Regions from separate parts of the Salimicrobium salexigens genome, predicted to be linked through region 2. Evidence: a T-box and tRNA genes for the amino acid it is inferred to sense, from the RefSeq annotation. Region 2 holds a T-box; the other holds one or more tRNA genes.
What was found. A T-box is a leader RNA that pairs with one kind of tRNA and senses whether it is charged. The one in region 2 lies ahead of pheS (phenylalanine--tRNA ligase subunit alpha), so its partner is inferred to be a tRNA-Phe.

Region 1 (4,371 bases), on a different contig from region 2:
TCTGGATAAGGAAAGCTTCCGGGAGAAACTGGAACAGAACCTGACCGAGAAAAACCGTCTGTTCGAGAAGGTATACGGAGACCGCCCGTTTGAGATCGACGATATCCTTGAAGAATACTATCAGTACGGCCAGGAGGTCGAAAAGTATGTATGCGACACCTCCGTCGTTCTGGACGATAACCTCGACGAAGGACGCCGCGTTTTGTTTGAAGGAGCGCAGGGGGTCATGCTTGATATCGATCAGGGTACGTATCCATTCGTTACATCCTCCAACCCGATTGCAGGCGGAGTAACAATCGGTGCCGGTGTCGGTCCTTCGAAGATCAAGAACGTCGTCGGCGTCTCCAAAGCCTACACGACGAGAGTCGGAGACGGACCTTTCCCGACGGAACTGACAGACGAAATCGGAAATCAGATCCGTGAAACCGGAAATGAGTACGGAACGACGACCGGACGTCCTCGCCGCGTCGGCTGGTTCGACAGTGTCGTCGTCCGTCACGCCCGCCGCGTGAGCGGTATCACCGATCTGTCGCTGAATTCCCTGGACGTACTTACAGGTATCGACACGCTGAAAATCTGTACGTCCTATAAGTATAAAGGCGAGATTATCGAAGAATTCCCGGCGAGCCTTAAGAAACTGGCGGAATGTGAGCCTGTATACGAAGAGCTTCCGGGCTGGGAGGAAGACATTACGAAAGCGGAAAGTCTGGATGACCTGCCGGCGAATGCGCGTCACTATCTGGAGCGTATTGCTCAGCTTACCGGCATCCCGCTGTCCATTTTCTCCGTCGGCCCGGACCGCACGCAGACGAACGTGGTACGCAGTGTCTACCGGGAATCGTAAACGTTTTGCCAAAGACCTTTTGCATAGTCAAAGGGTCTTTCCTTTATTCAGAATAAATTCGGTTCGGGAGGAATAAAGATGAAAATATGTATTTTTGCGGGGTCCCGTAAAGGAAAGAACCCCGAGTATGAAAAAAAGGCCGGTGAACTCGGCAGGCTGCTCGCCAGACAGGGAATCACGGTCGTCTACGGAGGGTCGAGTGCGGGACTGATGGGAGCTCTCGCCAACGGCGCGCTGTCGGAGGGCGGCGAAGTGATCGGCGTTATGCCCCGCCAGCTCGACGGTATCGAAGTGTCCCACACGAAACTGACGCAGCTCATACAGGTGGACACGATGCACGAGCGGAAAGCGAAAATGGCCGAACTCGCAGACGGCTATATCGCCCTTCCCGGAGGTTTCGGTACGCTTGAGGAACTGACGGAAACGATTACGTGGGCGCAGATAGGTATCCACCACAAACCGGTCGGACTGCTGAACGCGGCAGGCTACTACACCCCTTTCATGACGATGGTGGAACACGCCGTAGAATCCGGGTTTGTGGACGTTGAACACGCGAACCGTCTGAAGCTGGAAGAAGACCCCGCCGACCTTATCAATGCTTTAGGGGAAGTAAAGAAATGATACCCGCTATTGCCGACAGCGACAAGCTATGGTAAGATAGGTTTCGTTGTCAGGCATTGGCGCCTGTCATTCCCGCGGCTCGGTAGCTCAGTCGGTAGAGCAACGGACTGAAAATCCGTGTGTCGGCGGTTCGATTCCGTCCCGAGCCACTCCAGACGAAGTACTCTGATATTGATCAGGGTACTTTTTTTATAAAAAAATTCAAGCAGAAGCAGAAATCGTTACCTCCGGAGGGCCAATTCTCTTCCGAAGGTAACGATTCCTCTGTTATCGTGCCCTTCGTGAGGACTGCAACCTCCCGATCGGCACAAACACCGTCAACGGCCATCTTTTTCACAAGTACCGGCTCCTTTTTCTTTCATCAAAAAAGGACAAGATAAAAAAAATGAGTTAGAATAGATAAGGAGCACGAAAGTTCAGAAGAAAGGGAAGTGAACGTACATGGCTCACAAAATATTAGTAGTAGATGATGAAAAACCGATTGCGGATATACTGAAATTCAACCTGGAGAAAGAAGGCTACCAGGTCGTTTGTGCCCACGACGGGGACGAGGCGATCGCGAGCGCCAAAGAGGAAGATCCCGATCTTGTTCTTCTGGACATTATGCTTCCGGAAAAAGATGGGAACGAAGTGTGCCGGGAGATCCGGAAGACGCACGCCATGCCGATTATTATGCTTACGGCGAAAGATGCCGAAATCGACAAAGTACTCGGCCTTGAAATGGGTGCGGATGATTACGTTACGAAACCGTTCAGCAACCGCGAACTCATCGCACGTGTAAAAGCGAACCTTCGCCGCCAGCAGCATGACCCGGAAGAAGGGGTGCAGCGTACCAAGGAAATCGAAATCGGCCGTCTCAGTATCCAGCCGGATGCCTACACGGTCAAAAGGGACGGGAACTATATTGAGCTGACTCACCGTGAGTTCGAACTTCTTTATTACCTGGCCCGCCATACGGGACAGGTGATGACCAGGGAACATCTGCTGGAGACGGTGTGGGGTTATGACTATTACGGAGACGTCCGGACAGTCGACGTAACTGTCAGACGCCTTCGTGAAAAAATCGAGGAGAATCCGAGCACTCCGGCCTGGATCGTTACCAGACGCGGTGTCGGTTATTATTTAAGAAATCCCGAACAGGAGTAGGCGTGTATGAGTAAGGTTGGTTTTTTTCAGTCGGTCCGGCTGAAGCTGATTATTGTATACATCCTGCTTATTCTGCTCGGTCTTCAGGTGATCGGTGCCTATTTCGTCGATCGGCTGGAAGCACAGCTGCAGAATAACTTTACGGAGTCTGTGGAAAGCCGGCTGGACGCTCTGGCTTTCAACATTCAGCAGGCCTTCGAAGAGGACAGGACTGAAGAGGATCCGTCTCTTGAGAGCGACGTCCAGAGCATTCTGAATTCGTTCAACGAAGGGTACGTACGGAATGAAATCAGACAGCTGCAGGTAATAGAGGAAGGGTCGAACGTCGTTATCGCCGCCTACGCAAGCGGAGATGCGACCCCTCAGGCGAACGTCGGGAAAAAGACTACAAATCCGGACGTTCTTTCTGCATTCCTTCTTCAGGACCAGTCGAGCCCGGAGACACGGGTCGATTCCGAGACGGGGCAGAGGCTGTGGGTCGGAACGCGTACCATTACGAATGACGTGGACGAAACGGTGGCGGCCATTTATTTTGAAGCGGACATGAGTCCGGTGTATGAAGAGCTTCAGGATATCAATACGATTTTCGCAAACGGAACAGTCATTTCCATTATCGTTACGGCGATACTCGGAATAATCGTAGCCGGTACGATTACGAAGCCGCTCATCGAGATGCGAAGACAGGCGCAGATTATGGCGACCGGGGACTTTTCCCAGAAAGTGAACGTCCACGGAAACGACGAAATCGGCCAGCTCGGCCACACGTTCAACGACCTGAACGACAAACTGAAGATCTCCCAGGCGACGACGGAAGGCGAACGGCGAAAGCTCAGTTCCGTCCTCTCCCACATGTCGGACGGGGTGATCGCCACGGACCGTTTAGGTATTATCACACTGATGAACGCTCCCGCCTCGCACCTGATCGGCCAACGCTTTGAGCAGGTGCAGGGGAAACCGCTGATCGACGTCCTCGGCCTCGAGGACCAGGTGTCGAGTGCGAAGGAGATGGAAGACCTCGATTCCGTGATCGTCGATATGAGTACGAATGATCAGCACCTGCTGCTGAAAGCCAACTTCTCCGTCGTTCAAGACGAACATTACGAAATGAACGGGTTCATCACCGTTATCAGTGACGTAACTGAACAGCAGCGTGCCGATCAGGAACGGAGGGAATTCGTCTCCAACGTCTCCCACGAACTGCGTACGCCGCTCACGACGATGCGCAGCTATCTGGAAGCACTCAATGACGGTGCCTGGCGGGACGAGGAGATCGCTCCGAGATTCCTCGACGTGACGCAGAACGAAACCGACCGGATGATCCGGCTCGTCAACGATCTGCTGCAGCTGACGAAGATGGACCATAAGGAATCGAGTTTTTATAAAGAAAAAGTGGAGTTCGTATCTTTCCTTGAACAGATCATCGAACGTTTCGAGATGAACAAGAGGGAAGATATCCAGTTTTCAAAACAGCTGCCGTCTGACAATGTGTACGTGTGGCTGGATAAGGACAAAGTGACGCAGGTGCTCGATAACGTCATCTCCAACGCCACGAAGTACTCACCGGAAGGCGGTACGATCCACTTCGCCGTGAAGCGGGTGCGGCAGAAACTGCAGGTAAGCATTAAAGATGAAGGGCTCGGGATGCCGGCCCACACGGTAGAGAAAATATTCGACCGGTTTTATAGGGTCGACAAAGCAAGATCCCGGGAAATCGGCGGTACCGGTCTCGGTCTCGCTATTGCCCGGGAAATAATCGAAGC
Region 2 (4,371 bases):
GTGCCGGCGCTCTCCATTACAGTACCGACCCGTTATATCCATTCCCATGCTGCAATGTTGCACCGGGATGATTTCGAAAACGCAGTAAGTATTATTGTAGAAGTGATTAAAAACCTCGATACTAAGACTGTCGAGAATATTACGTTCAACTGATTATACTGAACAGGACCGCTCCATTTCCAAGGGGGAGGTCCTGTTACTTTTGCGGTGAGAATTGAGAATACCGGCTGGTAAACGATGACCGGTAAGAGTAAGGAAAGAGTGAGGAATAACTAATGATAACATCCGTCAAAAATCAAAAAGTGAAAGAGTGGAAGAAACTCCATAAGAAGAAATACAGAGATCAGTATGGACTTTTCCTCGTGGAAGGCTATCACCTTGTGGAAGAAGTTGTTAATAGTGACTGGGAAGTGAAGGAACTTATAGTTCAGGAAGAGACCCGCATGCCGGTCTCTTATGAAGGGAAAAAGGAACTTGTAAGTGAAGCGGTAATGAAGGAGATTACGGAGACAGAGACCCCGCAGGGGATTATGGCGGTCGTGTATAAAAAAGAAGAGAGAGTGGAGACGGGATCGCGTTTTCTTCTCCTTGATACTATTCAGGACCCCGGAAATCTCGGCACTCTTATACGGACGGCAGATGCTGCGGGGTTTGATGCAGTACTCATCGGCAGGGGAAGCGCAGATCGTTTTAACGATAAAGTGGTACGTGCGACCCAGGGTTCGATGTTTCATGACATGAAAGTAATAGAAGTCTCTCTGGAAGATGAGATTCCCTTACTTAAAAGCAGAGGCGTCGCCGTTTGGGGGACTGCCCTGCACGGGGCCGGTGATTACTCGGAACTGAAGCGTCCGCAGAAAGTAGCGATTCTCCTCGGCAATGAAGGGAATGGAGTCAGGGAAGAACTCCTCGGGCTTTCTGACGACAGAGTGAAAATACCGATATACGGCGAAGCAGAATCGCTTAATGTCGCTGTGGCCGGAGGAATATTAATGTTTGCTGTGAATCAGTAGTTGCATTTACTTTACAATTTTCCTATAATTATTTATTAGTTATACAGGTAAAAGCTTTGACGGAGCAAAGTAGACAGTCGCAATATCGGTTACAGGGAGGCAGCGTCTCAGACTGGAAACGCTGCTGCCGTAGCGACTGCCGAAATTTCACTCTTGAGCTGACACAGTCGTGTCCGGATGACGGTCCGTTAACTTACGCAAAGTGGACACAACTGTGTCAACAAGGGTGGTACCGCGACCATGAACCTCGTCCCTTCTTCAGGGGGGCGGGGTTTTTGTATTTATAAGGAGGTATGGACAATGAACGAACGTTTGCAGGAACTCGAACAGGAGGCACTGCTGAAAGTAGAGCAGGCGGAAACCATTGAAGAATTGAAAAGTGTCCGTGTGGAATATTTAGGTAAAAAGGGACCGATAACGGAAGTGCTCAGGGGTATGGGAAAATTGCCGAAAGAAGAGCGTCCGGTAATAGGCCAGTTAGCAAATGAAGTAAGAGAAAGAATTGCCGATGCCATTGAGGAAAAACAGTCCAGACTTGAAGACGAAGCCCTGGAAGAACAGCTGAAAAATGAAGACATTGACGTTACCCTCCCCGGCCGTCCGGTCCAGGTAGGCGGGCCGCATCTTCTCACTTCGATTATTGAGGAGATTGAAGATCTTTTTATCGGGATGGGTTTTGAAATCAAAGAAGGTCCGGAAGTGGAAACGGACTACTACAATTTCGAAGCATTAAATCTCCCTAAGGGCCATCCTGCCCGTGATATGCAGGATACGTTCTACATCACCGAAGAGCTGCTGATGCGTACGCATACGTCTCCGGTACAGGCAAGAACGATGAATGCAAAAAACGGAAAAGAACCCGTGAAAATGATATGTCCGGGGAAAGTGTACCGGAGAGATAACGACGATGCCACGCATTCCCACCAGTTCACCCAGATCGAGGGGCTGCTTGTCGACGAAAACGTCCGGATGAGCGATTTGAAAGGGGTATTGCAGGAATTTGCGGCTAAAATGTTCGGAAAAGAACGGATGATTCGTCTGCGACCGAGTTTCTTCCCTTTTACGGAACCTTCTGTAGAGATGGATATTTCCTGTAAAGTTTGCGGAGGAGAAGGGTGTTCCGTCTGTAAAGGTACCGGCTGGATAGAAATTCTCGGAGCAGGTATGGTGCATCCGAACGTTCTTGAAATGGCCGGATACGATTCCGAAAAATATTCCGGATTCGCTTTCGGAATGGGTCCTGAACGGATTGCAATGCTGAAGCATGGAATTGACGACATCCGTCATTTTTATACGAACGACGTACGTTTTCTGAAACAATATCATAACGCGTAAGGAGGAATTAATATGCTTATTTCATTGAACTGGCTGAAAGAGCTCGTAGATATCAGCGGCTATACGACAGAAGAATTATCGGAAATTATAACAAAAACCGGGATTGAAGTGGACGGTATCTCGGAACCGGAAGAGCTGCCGCAGGGAGTGGTCGTCGGGAATATCATCAGCTGTGAGCAGCACCCCGATGCGGACAAACTCTCTTTGTGTCAGGTGGACACGGGAGAAGAGACCCTGCAGATCGCCTGCGGTGCCCCTAACGTAAAAGCAGGACAGAAAGTGGCTGTAGCTAAGCCTGGAGCCGTGCTTCCGGGTAACTTCAAAATCAAAAAAACGAAATTGCGCGGGGAAGAATCAAATGGAATGATCTGTTCCCTTCAGGAACTCGGGGTGAACGAGGAGGATGTGCCGGAAGCTTTCAAAGACGGCATCTTCGTTTTTCCTGAGGATACAGAAACGGGAGAAGACGCAGTGAAACTTCTGAACCTGGATGATTCTGTTCTTGAACTTGACGTGACACCGAACCGTGCCGATGTCCTGAGCATGGTGGGGATGGCTTACGAAACGGCAGCTGCTCTTGCTCGGAATTACACGCTCGAGCGTCCTTCCTATGAGGAAGCGAAAGATAAAGCGGACTCAGACGTAGCGGTAGAAATTGTAGATAAAGAAGCGAACCCGTATTATGGGGCTTTCGTTGTGCAGGATGTTGAAGTGAAAGAGTCGCCGCTGTGGTTGAAGAATCGTCTCATGGCTGCCGGCACAAGACCCGTCAATAACGTAGTGGATATCACGAACTACGTTCTCCTTGAGTATGGGCAGCCCCTTCACGCTTTCGACCGTGACCGTTTCAACAGTGATGTGATTGTTACTCGCTATGCCGAGGAGGGGGAAACTTTGGAGACCCTGGACGGCAAGATGCGGACGCTTTCCCCTCATCACCTGGTCATCACCAATGGAGAGAAAGCCCATGCCCTCGCCGGGGTTATGGGAGGTAAAGAATCCGAAGTGCACGAAGGTACTACTGATTTACTTCTCGAAGCTGCGTACTTCGACCCTCAGGTAGTGAGACGAAGTGCAAATGACCACGAGTTACGCAGTGAATCCAGCGTACGTTTTGAAAAAGGACTGGACGTTAACCGCGTTGCTCAGGCCGGGGAAAGAGCGTGTGAACTGTTGCAGAAATACGCCGGGGCGACAATATTGAAAGGCACAGCTGAAGAAGACCACTTGAATCGCAAAGAAACGGTCATCCGCATGGAGACGTCCAGGCTCAATGATCGGCTCGGTACGAAAATGGAAGTACAGGATGTGAAGAACGTTCTGCGACGCCTGCAGTTCGAGTATGAAGAAAAGAAAGGCGTTTTTGATGTGCAGGTTCCGTCCCGCCGTTTTGATATTTCGATATTTGAAGATATGCTGGAAGAGACGGCGCGCATTTATGGGTATGATCATATACCTTACACTCTTCCGGAGGGTTCCGGCCAGGCAGGTGGTCTTACAGAAGAGCAGCGACTGAAAAGAAACGTTAAAACGTTTCTTGAAGGGGCCGGGTTAAGTGAAACGATCACTTATTCACTGACAGATAAAGAATCGGCTGAAGAAATGATCAGTCCTGAGCTGGAAGATGAACAGCACGGGGCGATACGTCTGGCCATGCCGATGAGTGAGGACCACAGTCACTTACGTCTGAGTATTCTGCCGGAGCTTTTAAGAACTCACAGTTATAATACTGCAAGACAGCAGCAGAATCTTGCGTACTATGAACTCGGGAAAGTGTTTATAAGCAGAGAAGACGAGCACGTGCAGCAGCCAAAAGAAGTTCTTCGTGCAGCGGGGGCTGTTTCCGGCGAGTGGGTTACGAATCCGTGGCAGCAGGAGAAGAAAGAGGCAGACTTTTTCGTAGTCAAAGGTATCGTGGAAGAGCTGGCCGGCCGTCTTGGTCTTTCTTTCACTTATGTGAAAGGAGACGTACAGGGCATGCATCCGGGTCGGACTGCTCTCGTGGTCTGTAACGGAAAGACGA

Region 1: it has a tRNA-Phe gene. The T-box ahead of pheS (phenylalanine--tRNA ligase subunit alpha) is inferred to sense a tRNA for this amino acid. The anticodon was not compared.

The regions. Positions count from the first base shown of each region.
Region 1 covers NZ_FTOK01000010.1:56,073-60,443, forward strand. Annotated here, with positions in the region: gene BW931_RS11420 (adenylosuccinate synthase) at 1-844, shown strand, start outside; gene BW931_RS11425 (LOG family protein) at 923-1,465, shown strand; tRNA gene BW931_RS11430 (tRNA-Phe) at 1,542-1,614, shown strand; gene yycF (response regulator YycF) at 1,907-2,611, shown strand; gene walK (cell wall metabolism sensor histidine kinase WalK) at 2,618-4,371, shown strand, end outside.
Region 2 covers NZ_FTOK01000002.1:57,935-62,305, forward strand. Annotated here, with positions in the region: gene BW931_RS02510 (M42 family metallopeptidase) at 1-153, shown strand, start outside; gene BW931_RS02515 (TrmH family RNA methyltransferase) at 276-1,013, shown strand; T-box leader at 1,061-1,271, shown strand; gene pheS (phenylalanine--tRNA ligase subunit alpha) at 1,314-2,348, shown strand; gene pheT (phenylalanine--tRNA ligase subunit beta) at 2,361-4,371, shown strand, end outside.